4 regions of the Streptomyces sp. DSM 40868 genome follow, and region 1 is predicted to be linked to each of the others. Evidence: riboswitches for the same ligand, from Rfam matches in the RefSeq annotation. Region 1 holds a riboswitch; each other region holds the start of a gene.

The links. A riboswitch is a leader RNA that binds a small molecule or an ion and turns the genes downstream of it on or off. The one in region 1 is predicted to bind cyclic di-AMP.
Region 2: it holds a riboswitch for cyclic di-AMP, as region 1 does, so the genes downstream of both, HB370_RS23605 (transglycosylase SLT domain-containing protein) here and HB370_RS29485 (M23 family metallopeptidase) in region 1, are expected to answer to the same signal.
Region 3: it holds a riboswitch for cyclic di-AMP, as region 1 does, so the genes downstream of both, HB370_RS17160 (transglycosylase family protein) here and HB370_RS29485 (M23 family metallopeptidase) in region 1, are expected to answer to the same signal.
Region 4: it holds a riboswitch for cyclic di-AMP, as region 1 does, so the genes downstream of both, HB370_RS19350 (M23 family metallopeptidase) here and HB370_RS29485 (M23 family metallopeptidase) in region 1, are expected to answer to the same signal.

The regions. Positions count from the first base shown of each region.
Region 1 is NZ_CP050504.1:6,480,240-6,484,343, forward strand. It holds gene HB370_RS29480 (pitrilysin family protein) at 1-740, shown strand, start outside; cyclic di-AMP (ydaO/yuaA leader) riboswitch at 995-1,155, shown strand; gene HB370_RS29485 (M23 family metallopeptidase) at 1,168-1,914, shown strand; gene HB370_RS29490 (GntR family transcriptional regulator) at 2,110-2,796, shown strand; gene HB370_RS29495 (HPr family phosphocarrier protein) at 3,038-3,319, opposite strand; gene HB370_RS29505 (GNAT family N-acetyltransferase) at 3,496-4,104, shown strand, end outside.
Region 2 is NZ_CP050504.1:5,162,131-5,166,234, forward strand. It holds gene fahA (fumarylacetoacetase) at 1-319, opposite strand, end outside; gene HB370_RS23600 (Cof-type HAD-IIB family hydrolase) at 582-1,394, shown strand; gene HB370_RS23605 (transglycosylase SLT domain-containing protein) at 1,424-1,912, opposite strand; cyclic di-AMP (ydaO/yuaA leader) riboswitch at 1,916-2,096, opposite strand; gene HB370_RS23610 (polyprenyl synthetase family protein) at 2,685-3,695, shown strand.
Region 3 is NZ_CP050504.1:3,810,216-3,814,319, forward strand. It holds gene HB370_RS17160 (transglycosylase family protein) at 65-823, opposite strand; cyclic di-AMP (ydaO/yuaA leader) riboswitch at 829-1,004, opposite strand; gene HB370_RS17165 (transglycosylase family protein) at 1,188-2,312, opposite strand; gene HB370_RS17170 (cytochrome P450) at 2,481-3,770, opposite strand; gene HB370_RS17175 (nucleoside triphosphate pyrophosphohydrolase) at 3,889-4,104, opposite strand, start outside.
Region 4 is NZ_CP050504.1:4,266,220-4,270,323, forward strand. It holds gene HB370_RS19340 (PrsW family intramembrane metalloprotease) at 1-571, shown strand, start outside; gene HB370_RS19345 (aldo/keto reductase) at 576-1,520, opposite strand; gene HB370_RS19350 (M23 family metallopeptidase) at 1,598-2,662, opposite strand; cyclic di-AMP (ydaO/yuaA leader) riboswitch at 2,670-2,840, opposite strand; tRNA gene HB370_RS19355 (tRNA-Met) at 3,173-3,246, shown strand; gene HB370_RS19360 (dihydrofolate reductase family protein) at 3,313-4,104, opposite strand, start outside.

The DNA of each region.
Region 1 (4,104 bases):
TGACCGGCACCGACCTGGACGCGCTGCTCGGCGACACCCTGGGCGCCTGGACCGGCACCCCGGGCGAGCCGCGGCCGGTGCCGCCGGTGACCGCCGACGACACCGGGCGCGTGGTGATCGTGGACCGGCCCGGCGCCGTCCAGACGCAGCTGCTCATCGGCCGGGTCGGCCCCGACCGGCACGACCGCGTGTGGCCCGCCCAGGTGCTCGGCACCTACTGCCTCGGCGGCACCCTCACCTCCCGCCTGGACCGCGTCCTGCGCGAGGAGAAGGGCTACACCTACGGCGTGCGCTCCTTCGGGCAGGTCCTCAGGTCCGCGCCGGACGGCACGGGCGCGGCGATGCTCGCCATCAGCGGCTCCGTGGACACGCCGAACACCGGCCCGGCGCTGGACGACCTGTGGAAGGTGCTGCGCACCGTCGCGGCGGAGGGCCTGACCGACGCCGAGCGGGACGTCGCCGTGCAGAACCTCGTCGGTGTGGCGCCGCTGAAGTACGAGACCGCGGCGGCCGTCGCGAGCACCCTGGCCGACCAGGTCGAGCAGCACCTGCCCGACGACTTCCAGGCGACGCTGTACCGGCAGCTGGCCGCCACGGGCACCGTGGAGGCCACCGCGGCCGTCGTGAACGCCTTCCCGGTGGACCGCCTGGTGACCGTCCTCGTCGGCGACGCCTCCCAGATCAAGGCGCCGGTCGAGGCGCTCGGCATCGGTGAGGTGACCGTGGTGCCGGCCGAGTAGCGGCCCGGCACGTCCGACGCACGCGCGCGTGGCCCGGCGCATCCGGCACGCGCGCGTGGGGCCCTGACGGCTTACGGGCCGTCAGGGCCCCACGCTGTTCCACTCGGTCCCTCAGATGCCCGTTTTGGGGCGGAGGTTGCCTGTCTGACCTGTGGGATGCGCTACAAAACACCGGATCCGTTTGAGGATCGAAAGCGGGCCGCCGTAGCGTCATCCGGGTTGTTCGTCAGGCAGTGCGCCGCACCCGCGGCACCGGACAGCCATCGCCGAGTCCCCGTACGGCGCGAGCCAGGGGAGCCGGGGACCCACCGTCCCTGGGGTGAATCGGGCGCCCGCGCGCGAGCGAGGGGGTCCGTAGGAGACCTTCCTGCTCCGAACCCGTCAGCTAACCCGGTAGGCGAGAGGGAAGGAAAGGACCAGCCACTTCATGGCGTTCATGTGCGCCACCGGGAAGCACCGCAAGCCCGGCCGGGTCAAGCGCACCACCGCTCAGGCGGCCGGCGTCGCGGCCCTGACCACCACCGGTGTCATCGGCACCCTCGCCGCCTCCCCGGCGCTCGCCGCCGACAACCCCGTGGACCAGACCGGCCTCACGCCGGTCCTCGCCGCCACCGAGGACGTCGCCGAGCAGATCGACGCGCAGGCCACCGCCCAGCAGCAGGCCGCCGACCGCAAGGCGGCCGAGGAGGCCGCGGCGAAGGCCGCCGCCGAGCGGGCCGAGGAGGAGCGGGTCCGCGCCGCGCGCGAGGCCGAGCGCCGCCGGCTGAACACCTTCGTCGCCCCCATCGCGCACTCCTACGTCTCCACCGCCTACCAGGCCTCCAGCTCGCTGTGGTCCTCCGGCTCGCACACCGGCATCGACTTCCACGCGGCCAGCGGCACCACGGTGCACTCGGTGGGCGCCGGCACGGTCGTCGCCACCGGCTGGGGCGGCGCCTACGGCAACCAGGTGGTGATCCGGATGGCCGACGGCATGTACACGCAGTACGGGCACCTGTCGTCCATCGGCGTCACGGTGGGCCAGCAGGTCGAGCCGGGCCAGCAGATCGGTCTGTCCGGCGCCACGGGCAACGTCACCGGCCCGCACCTCCACTTCGAGGCGCGCACGACGCCCGACTACGGCTCGGACATCGACCCCGTCGCCTACCTCCGCGGGCACGGCGTGCACATCTGACGCCCCGCGCGTTTCCGGCGGCCCCGGCTCACCGAGCCGGGGCTTTCGCCGTTTTTCACGCCGTCCGCCGGACTCGTTGTCCAAAAAATATCCATGGATTACCGCCCGCCGTCGGAAATTCCGGCCCGCTGGAATAGAGTCACGGGATACGCGTCCATCGTCGGCGTTTCACGGGGATTAAGGCGGAGGTCGGTCATGCGTATTCCGGCGCACTCGGTGTGCACCGCTGTCCGGGACGACATCGTCGCGGGTGTCTACGAGCGCGGCAGCCGGCTCACCGAGGAAGTCCTGGCCCGCCGCTACGGCGTCTCGCGCGTCCCCGTCCGTGAGGCGCTGCGCACGCTGGAGGCCGAGGGGTTCGTGGTGACGCGCCGGCACGCGGGCGCGTGCGTGGCCGAGCCGACCGAGCAGGAGGCCGCCGACGTGCTGGAGATGCGGACGCTGCTGGAGCCGCTGGGCGCCGCGCGGGCCGCCCAGCGGCGCACGGAGGCCCATCTGAAGGTGCTGCGCGGCCTGGTCCGGCTGGGCCAGGAGCGGGCCAGGAAGGGCAACAGCGAGGATCTGCGCTCGCTCGGCGGCTGGTTCCACGAGACGCTCGCCCAGGCCTGCGGCAGCCCGTCGCTGACCTCGATGCTGACCCAGCTGCGGCACAAGATCGCCTGGATGTACGCGGTGGAGCCCCCGGTGAGCCCGGTGGAGTCCTGGGCGGAGCACGGCGCGATCGTGGACGCGGTGGCGCGCGGGGACGGTGAACGCGCGCGGGCGCTGACGGCCCTGCACGCCGAGCGCGCGGCGGACGCGCACCGGCTGCGCTTTTCCGTCGCCGGGGAGCGTGTGAGGACTTCGCAACATGCCGTAAACATGTCGGGCCTGCGGCATTAACACGGGCACCGTATACAAAGAAGGGTTATTCGGTGGCGGTGTTTTCCGCTGCCCTTTTCGCGGGCTGCCCTTTTCGCGGTGCCGGAAATTCACGGTCGCGGGGGCCCGGATGGGCGAGGTCGGCAGGACGGTCCGCGAGAATTTCGGCCGGCCGGAAAGCCGTAGGCGCCCCGGTCCGAGTGGCGGTGAGAACGCGGAAGCCGCGCCGCCCGGTGCGGACGGCGCGGCTTCCCGGTCGTGCTCAGACGGTCTCGGGCAGCTCCTCCAGGCCCTCGGAGACCAGCTTGGCCAGACGGTCCAGGGCGGCTTCGGCGCCCTCGGCGTCGGAGGCGAGGACGATCTCCTCGCCACCCTGGGCGCCCAGACCCAGGACGGCCAGCATGGAGGCCGCGTTGACGGGGTTGCCCCCGGCCTTGGCGATCGTCACCGGGACGCCTGTGGCCGTGGCGGCTCGGACGAAGAGAGAAGCGGGGCGGGCGTGGAGGCCCTCGGCCCAGCCGACGTTGACGCGGCGCTCAGCCATGTGTTGCTGCCCTTCAGTACTCAGGGTTGTCTAGACCAGTTTCCCATACCGTGAAGCGTGCCCGGAGCGGGCCCGAAGGACCGCTCCGGCGCGACCCCGGACCGCGGCCTCGGTCCGGCGTCGCCCCCATAGACTGCCTCGCGCCGTTGTCGTACGCGACCCTTACGCTGGGGCCCATGCACACCTCGGCGGACCGGCAGGACCGGCACCACTATCCCGCCCACTGGGAGGCGGACGTGGTGCTGCGCGACGGCGGTACCGCGCGCATCAGGCCCATCACCGTCGATGACGCCGACCGCCTGGTCAGTTTCTACGAGCAGGTCTCGGACGAGTCGAAGTACTACCGCTTCTTCGCGCCGTACCCGCGCCTGTCCGCCAAGGACGTCCACCGCTTCACGCACCACGACTTCGTGGACCGGGTGGGACTCGCGGCCACCATCGGCGGCGAGTTCATCGCCACCGTACGCTACGACCGCATCGGCACCGACGGCCTGCCCGCCTCCGCGCCCGCCGACGAGGCCGAGGTCGCCTTCCTGGTCCAGGACGCCCACCAGGGCCGCGGGGTCGCCTCCGCCCTCCTGGAGCACATCGCGGCCGTCGCGCGCGAGCGCGGCATCCGCCGCTTCGCCGCCGAGGTGCTCCCCGCCAACACCAAGATGATCAAGGTGTTCACGGACGCCGGCTACACCCAGAAGCGCAGCTTCGAGGACGGCGTCGTACGCCTGGAGCTGGACCTCGAACCCACCGACCGGTCCATGGCCGTGCAGCACGCCCGGGAACAGCGC
Region 2 (4,104 bases), 1.3 Mb from region 1:
GCAGGGTCACCTCGGACAGGGGGTGGAACAGCGGCTCGACGGTCGGGCGGTGCGCCGGGTCGGTGACCCAGGAGGTGACGGCGCGCCGTATCTCCGACCAGGTGGCGCGGCCGGCGGCCAGCAGCGGGTTGAGGGTGGGGGCGGCGAGCAGCGCCTGGTGGGGCGAGCCGACCGCCGCCGCCGTGGCGCCCGCGTCGAGGACGTGGTTCCCGAGCCGGACGCCGATCCTCCGCTCCGTGCTGCCGTGGGGCGAGAACACGCCATAGGGGAGGTTGTGCGGGCCGAAGGGGTCGCCCTCGGGGACGTCGAAGGGGGGCATGGGTGCTGCCTCACTCTCATCCGTGCCATGCATGGCGAAGCGTTCCATGTGGTCGGGCCACACGTTACGGCCGACACGCGTGTCATGGGCAGTGGTCCTTGTGGCTCGGGGATTGCTCGAAAGAGTGCTCGCACGGGCCCACGACAGTTCGGCGGGCGTGCCTCACGCGGCAGCGCCCGTACGGCAGTTGGGGACGGGCGGTACGGCGGGAGCGGGGAACGGGGGATGAGTCGGTGGGGCCCGGGGTCCGTATTCTCTGGGCATGGCATCCACCCCGGCATATGCCCTCATCGCCACTGACCTGGACGGAACGCTGCTGCGCGGCGACGACACCGTCTCCGACCGGTCGCTCGCCGCGCTCGCGCGGGTGGCGCGGGCCGGGGCCCGGCATCTGGTGGTCACCGGCCGCCCGGCGCCGCGGGTACGGCCCCTGCTCGCGCGCCTCGGCGGCACCGGGCTGGCGGTGTGCGGGCAGGGCGCGCAGGTCTACGACGCCCGGGCCGGCCGGCTGCTGTGGTCGGTGCGGCTGGACCGGGAGCTGGCGGAGACCGCGCTCGGCAAGGTCGAGGCGGAGGTGGGGCAGGTGTTCGCGGCGGTCGACCAGGACGGCGAGGACGGGCTCACGCTCATCGAGCCCGGCTACCGGATGCCGCACCCGACGCTGCCCGCGGTGCGGGTCGGCCGGCGCGCCGATCTGTGGGCCGAGCCCATCAGCAAGGTGCTGCTGCGGCACGCCGAGCTGTCGGACGACGAGTTGGCGGCCGTGGCGCGTTCGGCGGTGGGCTCGCTGGCGACCGTCACCATGTCGGGGCCGGGCACCGTGGAGCTCCAGCCGAGCGGGGTGACGAAGGCGACCGGTCTGGCACTGGCCGCCGAGCGGCTGGGGATCGGCCCCGAACGGGCCCTCGCCTTCGGTGACATGCCCAACGACATCCCCATGTTCCGCTGGGCGGCGCGCGGTGTCGCCATGGCCGGCGCGCACCCCGAGCTGAAGGCGGTGGCCGACGAGGTCACGGTGTCGAACGAGGACGACGGTGTCGCCGTCGTCCTCGAAAGACTGTTCCCGGCCGCCTGACCGTGGGAAGGGCCGGGCGGCCGGGCCGGTCAGTAGGCGCCGAAGACGTTGTCGATCGACCCGTACCGGTCCGCCGCGTAGTTGCAGGCGGCGGTGATGTTCGCGACCGGGTCGTAGATGTCGAAGGACGTCCCGGCGACGTGGTACGCGTTGAAGGTGGGGTCGATGACCTGGAGCAGGCCCTTGGACGGGATGCCCTTGGCCGCGTTGGAGTCCCAGAGGTTGATGGCCGCCGGGTTGCCGGAGGACTCGCGGATGATGTTGCGGTGGATGCCGTTGTAGGTGCCCGGGATGTTCTTCTCGGCCATGATCGCGAGCGATTCGCGGATCCAGCCGTCGAGGTTGTCCGGGTATCCGGCGGGGGTGGTGCCCACCGTCGGGGCCGCGGTGGTGGCGGCGGACGCGGCGGTCGCGCCGACGAGCGGCAGGGCGAGGACTGCGGCGCCGGTGCAGGCGGCGGCGAGGGCGCGGACGAGGCGGGTGTTCCGGGTACGGCGGTGCTGAGCGGCAGCAGGCATCGAAAGGTTCCTCTCCGGCGCCTGCGAGGTGAGCTGTCGGGTTCGGGCGGGGAGGCGCCCGGCCGTGCCCGGGAGGAGGCACGGCTTCACCCCAAGCCGTTCCGGCGCGGCGGATGCCGTCCGGCGCGGCGACTTACCTGGGTCCCCCGCTCCTGCCGTACGAATGAGTTCGTGAATGGGTTACGCGGGCGGCGGCAGGATTCGGCGTCCGCCCGACGGCCCGGAACGTATGCGAGAGCACATGTCGGGAACAAGTGCCGGATTCATACAACGCGCCATTTGACCTTGATCGATGCCGTATGGGGTGCTTGATCCTTTGCGGTTGCCAATCCTCAACTCGCCGACGGCGCAAGGAGGGCGGGAGGAGCGGCGGGTGGCGCGGATGGGCCGGGCGAGTGACCCAATTCACGAAATAGCAAAAGACTTCAAATCAGACATGGGGGATTAGGGGGATTCAGGTCTGAAGTCCGAGTCGTGGTGGAACCCGGGGTATGGCGCGCGTCGTTGTCGTAGGGGCCGGCCGAGGGAGGTGGGGGAGAGGAAGGTGTGGAGAGGTCGCGACACGGCATCCGGATTACTGTTAAGTCGATATATGTCCCCTTATTACCGTGTGATCAAAACCATGCCGGTCATGCTCCGATACCACCCAGGCTGGACCGGTGGGCGCTATCGGTGATCGAAACAGGACCGGATACGCTGACTTGAGTGATGGCAGCGACCTATCGACAAACCGTGTAATCGCCAGCAGACACCAGCAGACAGGAGACCCCTCGTGACCGTCGTCGGGCCGTTCGGGCTGAGCGTGCGGGACCAGGCTCTGGAAGCCGATGTCCAGGCCGGATTGGCGGCTGTCGAGGAAGGCTTGCTCGAGGCCACCAAGAGCGAGGTCCCGTTCATCACCGAGGCCGCGCAGCACCTCGTGCGGGCCGGCGGGAAACGATTCCGGCCACTGCTCGTGATGCTCGCCGCCCAGTTCGGCGACCCGTACGCGCCGGGCGTCGTGCCGTCGGCCGTGGTCGTGGAGCTCACCCACCTGGCCACGCTGTACCACGACGACGTCATGGACGAGGCGGCCGTACGACGCGGGGTGGACAGCGCCAACACCCGCTGGGGCAACTCCGTCGCGGTCCTCACCGGCGACTTCCTCTTCGCCCGCGCCTCCCAGATCCTCGCCGACCTCGGTCCGGAGGCGGTCCGGGTGCAGGCCCTGGCGTTCGAACGGCTGGTCACCGGGCAGATCCTGGAGACCGCGGGCCCCTCGGACGGCCGCGACCCGGTCGAGCACTACCTGGACGTGCTGGCCGGCAAGACCGGCTCCCTGGTGGCGGTGTCCTGCCGGTTCGGCGCGATGATGTCCGGCGCCGGCGAGCGGGTCGTGGACGTGCTCACCCAGTACGGCGAACGGCTCGGCGTCGCCTTCCAGCTGGCGGACGACGTCCTGGACATCGCCTCCGACTCCCACGAGTCCGGCAAGACCCCGGGCACCGACCTGCGCGAGGGCATCCCGACGCTGCCGGTGCTCCGGCTGCGCGAGCGGGCCGCCCGGCTCGGGCTGGCCGAGGACATCGCGCTGTGCGAACTGCTGGACTCCGACCTCAGCGACGACACCCGGCACGCCCGGGCGCTGGCCGCGCTGCGCGCCCACCCCGCGCTGGAGCAGGCCCGCCGGGACACGGTCCGGTACGCGGAGGAGGCGCGGGCCGCGCTGGCCCCGCTGCCGGAGTGCGACGCCAAGGCCGCGCTGACGGAACTGTGCGACGCGGTGGTCCACCGCGCCGGCTGACCCGGCCCGGCCCACTCGGGCCGACCGCCGTACCTCCCCGGCTCGACCGGCGTGACCTTCCCGGCTCGACCGGCGTACGGCCGTACGACTGTACGGCCGCGTACGACCCGCTGACGGACCCCGCACGGCCCCTGCCGGGCCCCGGTGTCCCCGCCGTGGCCTGATCTCGATGTCCCTCACATGGGCGCGGTCTCCCTGGCGACCCCTACGGGTCGCGGGGTGACGCGGTCGCCGGGTGTCATACCGCAGGCGTAGGCGCAGTTGGCTCCGAGGGCTGACGCTTCCTGACGGCGGATTTGGTCATATGGAAACCGCACGCATCACCACTCCTCACCGATTCGGGTGAGAATGGCGGCTCAGGGTTGACCAGCGTGAGAACAGCCGCCGCCGACGACGGAGGTAAGGCACA
Region 3 (4,104 bases), 2.7 Mb from region 1:
CCTCGGGGGGCGCCCTGGGGGGCCCGGGCGCCCGCCGGGATGTGCGGGCCGTGGCCCCGGAGGGTTACTTCAGGTGGAGCTGCTGGCCCGGGTAGATGAGGTCGGCGTCCTGGACGATGTCCTTGTTCAGCTCGAACAGCTTCTCCCAGCCGCCCGCGACCTTGTGCTCCGCGGCGATGGTGCTGAGCGTGTCGCCCTCGACGACCTTGTACTCGCCGTCGCCCTTCTTGACCTTCTTGCCGGTCGGGGTGGTGACGGTCTTGCTCGCGCCGCCGGTGCTCTTGCCCGAGCCCGTGCCGTTGCTCGTGGTCGTGCTGTTGCTCGTGCTCTTGCTCGTGGCGGCCGGGCGCTCGGCGGAGCGGGAGGCGGCCTGCTGGTCGGCCGAGCGGGTGGTGGTGCCCGAGTCCTGGGTGGACGGGGCGGACGGCGCCGGGGCGGAGCCGTTGTAGGGGGTGCTCGACAGGCCCGTGCCGCAGACCGGCCAGGCGCCCTTGCCCTGCGCGGCGAGGACCTTCTCGGCGACGGCTATCTGCTGCGACTTGCTCGCCTTGTCGGCGGTGGCGGCGTACTGCGTGCCGCCGTACGCGGCCCAGGTGGAGGCGGAGAACTGCAGACCGCCGTAGTAGCCGTTGCCGGTGTTGATGGACCAGTTGCCGCCGGACTCGCACTGGGCGACCGTGTCCCACTGGGAGGCGGTGGCGGCGGAGGCGTTGCCGGCCGCCATCAGCGGGGCGGCGACGGCGGCGCCGGTGACACCGGCGAGCGTGACGGCGCGGACGGCCTTGGACGGACGACGGTGCTTGCCCTTGCCGGAAAACAGCATGGATCGATTCCCCTCACCGACGCCTACGAGGTGAGCTGTCGGGTTCGGGCCGGTTGAGTTGCCCGGCCGCGTCCGACGCTTTCGCGTGAACGCGGCTTCACCCCCAGCCGGTCCCAGCCTCAACTGCTGGGCCCGGCACTTACCTTGGGTCCCCCGCTCCTGCCTACGGCGCTTGACGCGACGACTGTTCCCGGGCGACCGCCGGCAGGATTCGGCGTGGCGGAAGCCGGGGCTCGCGGTGACGAGCGGCCTCGACCGTAGACAGGTGATCGCCGAGATTTCAAAGACGATCAGGGCTTCTGAGACTCATCCCACACTTTCGCCAAACCGGACATTAGGGCGTTAAGCGGGACGTCAATTCCCGCTACTTCGCGCCCGTTTCGCCCTGGACATCCAGGGTCTGACCGGCGGTGATGTGGTTCGGGTCGGCGCCGATGGCCTTCTTATTGCCGTCGTACAGCGCGCGCCATCCGCCGTCGACGTCAAGGGAGTCGGCGATGGAGGACAGCGAGTCGCCCTGGCGGACGGTGTAGGTGTCCGGTTCGCGGGAGGCGTGACGTCCGGACGTCGTCCCGTTCTGACCGTTTGTCAGGCTTTCGTCCGCGCTCGGACCCCGGTGACGTCCGCCGGTGGCGACCGCGCCGGTGTCGACCAGGCTCCAGGACCCGGCCGCCTGCTGCGGGTTGCTCACGGTCCCGGCGTCCGGGGTGGCCGTCGGGGAGCCGCCGGGGTACCGGGTGTTTCCGGTGCCGGGCGTGGGGAACTTGTCGGACTCGGTGGTGTCGGTGCCGGTGGAACCGGGGGTCTCGCCCGCGCCCTTGTCCGCCGCCTTGCCCGCGTCTTCGCCGGTGTCCTTGCCCGTGCCCTTGTCACCCTTGTCGGCCTTGTCGCCCTTGTCCTGCTTGGTGGACGGCGTGCCGGTCGGGGTCGAGGAGGGGGCGGTCTCCGGGTCGGCGGTGGAGCCGGTGGAGGGCGACGCGTCCGGCGTACCGGACGGATCGGAGGTTCCGGGGGTTCCGGACGTACCGGAGCCACCGGCCGATCCGGACGCATCCGACGAACCGGTGGTGTCGCCGGAGCCGCCGACGCCCGTGTCGACGTCCATGGACCCCGAGTTCCGCGTGAGGCCGGACAGCAGGGCGCAGGTGGCCCAGGGGGCGGTGCCCCGGGCGGCCAGGATCTTCTCGGCGACGGCGATCTGCTGCTGGCGGCTGGCCTGGTCGGGGCTGGCCGCGTACTGGCCGCCGCCGTACTTGTCCCAGTCGTCCTGCGAGATCTGCAGGCCGCCGTAGTACCCGGTGCCGTTGTCCGCGCTCCAGGAGCCGCCGCTCTCGCACTCGGCCACCTTGTCCCACGTGGTGCCGTCGGCCGCGTTGGCGCTCGCCGCGCCGAGGAGCGGGATGGCGATGGCGGAGCCGGTCACTCCGGCCGCGACGAGGAGGGCCGGAGCCTGGCGGGGGCGACGGTGTCGACCGTTCCCGGAGAGCATGCAGAAGCCTTTCGAGCGACAGCAGGACCGGCGCGGCGGTTGGAGCCGCTCGCCGCGCTGATGGGTGAACGTATCGGCAGACGATCACTTGTCACAAGTTCATGCCGCACAGATCACGTGAAGATCACAGAGTTGAGAAAGTGTCACCTTCCTCTGGAGGGCCTGTGTTCAGGCGGGCGGCGTGAACTCCACCGGCAGGGTGCGCAGGCCGCGCATGATGAGCCCCCCGCGCCAGCGCAGATCGGCCGGATCGGCGGCCAGCCGCAGGTCGGGCAGGCGGGTGAACAGGGTGGCCAGCGCGGCCTGGCCCTCCAGCCGGGCGAGCGGCGCGCCCAGGCAGTAGTGGATGCCGTGGCCGTACCCGAGGTGCTGGTTGTCGCGGCGGCCGAGGTCCAGTACGTCCGGGTCGGCGAACCGCTCCGGGTCCCGGTCGGCGGCGGCGAGGACGACGAGCACCGGGTCGCCCGGCGCTATGTCCTGCCCGCCGATGGTCAGCGGCTCGGTGGCGAACCGCCAGGTGGCCAGCTCCACCGGGCCGTCGTAGCGCAGGAGTTCCTCGACGCCCGTCTCCAGCAGGTCCCGTTCGCCGCGGGCCAGGGAGTCCTGAAGCCGGGCGCGCTGGCCGGGGTGGGTGAGCAGGGCGTAGGTGCCGTTTCCGATGAGGTTGACGGTCGTCTCGAAGCCGGCGAACAGCAGGATGAAGGCCATGGCGGCGGCCTCGTTCTCGGTGAGGTGCTCGCCGTGGTCGGAGGCGCGGATGAGGCCGGAGATGAGGTCCTCGCCGGGCTCGGGCGTGGCGGACAGCGCCTCGCGCTTCTTGTGGATCAGCTCGGCGAGATAGCCGCGCATCTTCTTCACGGACCGCGCGACCCCTCCCCTCGGTCCTCCCCCGTGCCGGATCATCATGCCCGCCCAGTCCCGGAAGTCGTCCTGGTCCTCGCGCGGGACGCCGAGCAGGTCGCAGATGGCGTAGATGGGCAGCGGGAAGGCGAACTCGTGGATGAGGTCGGCGGAGCCGGTCTTCTCGAACCGGCCGATGAGCTGGTCGGTCAGCTCCTGCACCCGGGGGGCGAACTCGGCGACCCGGCGCGGGGTGAACGCCTTGCTGACCAGCCTGCGCAGCCGGGTGTGGTCCGGCGGGTCGATGTTCAGCAGGTGCGTCATCAGCTCGGCCTTGCGCTCGCCGGGGATGCCGGTCTTCCCCTTGGCGTGCGCGGGCTCGTCGTGGTGGGCCGGGTTCTTGCTCAGCCGCTGGTCGGCCAGGGCCTGCCGGGCGTCGGCGTACCGGGTGACCAGCCATGCCTCGACTCCGCTCGGCAGCCGGGTGCGGTGCACGGGGGCGTGTTCGCGCAGCCAGGCGTAGGCGGGGTAGGGGTCGGCGGCGAACTCCCACGTGAAGAGGGCGGGGGCCGGCTGCTCGGCGGGGGCCGGCTGGTCGGGGTGGTGCTGGTCGGTCACTCCTCGACCGTATCCGGCGCGGCGGGTGTCCCGCCGGGCGCCTTCCGGGCGGCGGGGCGGCCCCGGCGGGCGGCCTTGCGGTACCGGGGGGAGTCCGGGGTGCCGGAGGGCGTTCCGCCTACGCCTCGTCCTCCTGTCCGCCGTCCGTCGTGCGCGCCGCCTCGGTGTCCTTGATCGCGTCCCGGTACACCCGGGCCGCCGCCCGCAGCGCCGCCTCCGGGTCGACGCCGTCCGCCTCGGCGGCGACCGCCAGCGCCAGCAGCTCGTACCCGATGCCCTCGCCGCGGGGCAGGGGCACCTCCAGGCCCGCCGTACGGACGCGGGAGGCGAGCTT
Region 4 (4,104 bases), 2.2 Mb from region 1:
GCGGCGGATCCTGCTGCCGGTGTGCGGGCTGCTGCTCGCGATGGGCATGCACGCCTTCTGGAACGGCTCGGCCACCTTCGGGCAGTACGGGTTCTTCGCCGTCTACGGCGGCTTCATGGTGCCCGTGTTCGGGCTGGTGACCTGGCTCGCCATCTGGACCCGGCAGCGGGAGCTGCGCGCCGTGCGGGCGGAGCTGCCCGCGTATGTGCTGGCCGGGTGGCTGGGGCCGGGCGAGCCGTTCGCGCTCGGGTCGATGCGGGCGCGCCGGATGGCCCGGGACTACGCCCGGCACCACCACGGCCGCCCGGCGGCCCGGGAGGTGGCCCGCTACGAGGGGTACGCCACCTCGCTCGCCTTCCTGCGCCGGCGCGGGCGCGCGGGCCGGGCCGGGGCGGACTTCACCGTACGGGAGCGGGAGCTGCTGGCGGAGCTGTGGCGGCGCCGGCACGTGGCCCGGCCGGCGCTGGAGTACGCGAGCCGGGCCGCCGCCCCGGCCCCGGTGTACGGGCCGGCGGCGCCGTACGGATACCCGGCGGTGGCGTACTCCCCTTACAACCCGTACCGGACCTGATCTTCTAGGCGGATGCCTCCGTCAGCTTCGCGACCTCCGTGTCCGTCAGCTTCAGCTCCGCCACGCCGAGCAGCGCCGGAAGCTGCTCCGGGGTGCGGGCGGAGGCGATCGGGGCGGTGACCGTCGGCTGGGCGGCCAGCCAGGCCAGGGCGACCGTGGCGACCGGGGCCTCATGGGCGGCGGCGACCTCGTCCAGGGCCGCCAGGACCTTCTGGCCGCGCTCGGAGGCCACGTAGTCCTGCACCCGGTCGGCGCGGGCGCTGTCCACCGTCGCGCCGGGCCGGTACTTGCCGGTCAGGAAGCCCGAGGCGAGCGCGAAGTACGGGACGGCGGACAGGCCCTCGGCGGCGACGAGTTCCTGGAGCGGGCCCTCGTAGGTGTCCCGGGAGACCAGGTTGTAGTGCGGCTGGACGGCGACGTAGCGGGCCAGGCCCTCGCGGTCGGAGAACTCCAGGGAGGCGCGCAGGCGCTCGGCGCCGATGTTGGAGGCGGCGATGTGCCGGACCTTGCCGGCCTTCACCAGCTCGTCCAGCGCGCCGATGATCTCCTCGACCGGCACCTCGGGCTGGTCGAAGTGGGTGTAGTAGAGGTCGATGTAGTCGGTGCCCAGGCGGCGCAGCGAGGCGTCGGCGGCGGCCTTGATGTTCGCGGCGGACAGGCCCTGGAACTCGGGGTGCTGGCTGACCTTGGTCGCGACGACCACGTCCGAGCGGTTGCCGCGGGCCTTGAGCCACGCGCCGAGGATGGTCTCGGACTCGCCGCCCTTGTTGCCCTCGGCCCAGGCCGAGTACACGTCGGCGGTGTCGATGAAGTTGCCGCCGGCCGCGGTGTAGGCGTCGAGGACGGCGAAGGAGGTCTGCTCGTCGGCCGTCCAGCCGAAGACGTTGCCGCCCAGGGCGAGCGGGAAGACCTCGAGGTCGGAGGAGCCGAGTTTACGAAGTGACGTCATACGTCGTGTCAACGCCGGCGGGGGTCGATCGCATCCCGCCGCCGGCGCCGATTTCCGGACCTTCCGGGAAGGAACCGTCAGGGGGTGAGGCCCTTGTCGCGCAGCCACGCCATCGGGTCGATGCCGGTGGGCGCGCCGCCGGGGTGGATCTCCAGGTGCAGGTGCGGGCCGGTGACGTTGCCGGTGGCGCCGACGCGGCCGATGACCTCGCCGGTGGCGACCTTCTGGCCGGCCGTGACGTTGATCGAGGACTGGTGGCAGAACCACACCTCGGTGCCGTCGTCCAGGGTCAGGATGGTGCGGTAGCCGTAGGCGCCGGCCCAGCCCGCCTCGGTGATCGTGCCGCTGTGCACGGCCTTGATCAGGGTGCCGGTGGGGGCGGCGAAGTCCAGACCGGTGTGGTGGCCGGAGGACCACATCGAGCCGGCCTGCCCGAACGTCGAGGTGATGGTGTACGAGGAGGTGGGCAGCGCGTACTGCCTGGCCAGCTCGGCCAGTCGCTTCTCCTCGGCCGCCCGCTTCGCCTCGGCCTCGGCCTTCTCGGCCGCGGCCTCCGCCTTCTCCTTGGCGGCGGCGGCCTTGGCGGCGGCCTGCTGCTCGGCCTGGGCGGCGGCCTCGGCGGTCTGCTTCTCGGCGGCGGCGAGCGCGGCCGCGGCGGCCTTGCTGTCGGCCTGGCCCTGCTGCTGCTCGGCCTGCGCCATGATCCGGTTGCGCAGCACCTCGCCCGCGTCGGCGCTGTCCCGGCTCGCGTCGGAGGCCACGGCGACGATGCTGAGCGTGGCGGTGGCGGCCTCGGCGGGCCGGTCGTCGCCGGAGCCGTCCTGGAACAGGGAGCCGACCGAGGGCAGGTCCGGCATGGAGATGGAGACCGGCGGCTTGCCGGTGTTGGCGCTGGCCATGCCGCCCGCGCCGACCGCGGCCATGACGCCGACGCCGAGGACGGTGGAGCTGCGCGCGAAGCCGCCGCGCTGCTTGGCGACCCGGTGCCGGCCGCGGACCGGGGCGACGGAGTCCTCGGTGGGATTCCACTCCTCCCACGGGCCCTCGTCGGCGCGGTAGGCGCCGTAGCCGAAGGTCTCGGGCTCGGTGTCGCGCTGTGCCGGTATGGACGGGGCTTCGGGGCCAGGCCGGTTGGACGCCACGCGGGCGTTCTCCTTTCCTTCCTCCGCCTACCGGGTTAGCTGACGGGTTCGGAGCAGGAAGGTCTCCTACGCGCGTATATCCGGTCGTGGACTCGCGTGAGTACACGGCGGTATCCGCGTGATTCACCCCAAAGTGGTGGTTCCCCGGTTCCCTCGCGGGATTCGGCGCGTGCGCACGGAGCCGCCTCTTGTGACGGCTGGGACGACCGCGCTGCGTTATCGAACGTTAATAGACCTGACAGTCACTTTCCAAGCCGGTCCCCTTGATCATTAACGTTTTCACCGGTGGAGTTATCAGCAACTATCCCGTCAGAACGGGCAATTTGACCGGCGCTCAGAAGCGGTCAGCAGTCACTCGTGATTTTGATGGTGACTCAGTTGTTATGCGAGCGCGCTCACCCGATCACCTTGCGTGACACCCGCGACCGTCCGTCGAGCGGCCCACCGAGGGGCCCGCGGAAACCGGTGTGCGAAGCATCCCGCACATGGCGTACACTGGAGTCACAACGACGCGGGGTGGAGCAGCTCGGTAGCTCGCTGGGCTCATAACCCAGAGGTCGCAGGTTCAAATCCTGTCCCCGCTACTGAAGGCCCAGGGCCCGGAATCCCAAGGATTCCGGGCCCTGAGTGTATCTCCACCCGGGGCGGTCTCAGCCCGGCAGATGGGCGTTCGGCGCCTTCGCCAGCTCCTCCAGCTCCGGCAGGACGACGACCCGCGCCCCCGCCGCCGTCAGCACGCCCGTCCCGTCGGCCGCCTCGACGAACGTGTCCGGCTCCCGCCAGGCGGTGACCACCCGGCGCACCCCGGCCCGCAGGATCAGCTCGGCACAGGGCGCCGGCCGGGAGGCGCGGCGGGCGCACGGCTCCAGGCTGGAGTAGACCGTGGCGCCGGGCAGCCGCGGGTCGGCCGGGTCGGTCTTCGCTAGCGCCGCCTCCTCCGCGTGCACCACCGGGTCATCGCCCTCGCGCGAGTATCCCCGGGCCAGTTCCGTGCCGTCGGCGGCGACCACGACCGCGCCCACGCTGAACGCCGTCCGGGAAGGCGGGCACAGGGCCGCCAGTTCGCAGGCGGTGCGCAGCCAGTGGCGGTCGGCGGCGGTGGCGTCCGTGCCGGAGCCGGGAGCCGTGGGCGCGTACCGCATGAGCACCACGTCCTCGATCCGTCGGGTCTCCAGCAGGCGCAGGCGTCCGCCCTGGTAGGCGCCCGGTCCGAACAGCCGCGGGGCCGCCGGATCGCCGACGAACAGCGGGGCGAGGACCAGCTGGAGTTCGTCGGCCAGGCCCTGCTGGAGCAGCTGGGTGTGGACCGTGCCGCCACCCTCGACCATCAGCCGCCGCACCCCGCGCACGTCGTGCAGGTGCTCCAGCAGGGCCCGCCAGTCCAGGGCGGGGCCGAGCGGGACCACATCGGCGGTGCTCCCGAGGAGGCGGGCGGCCCGTAC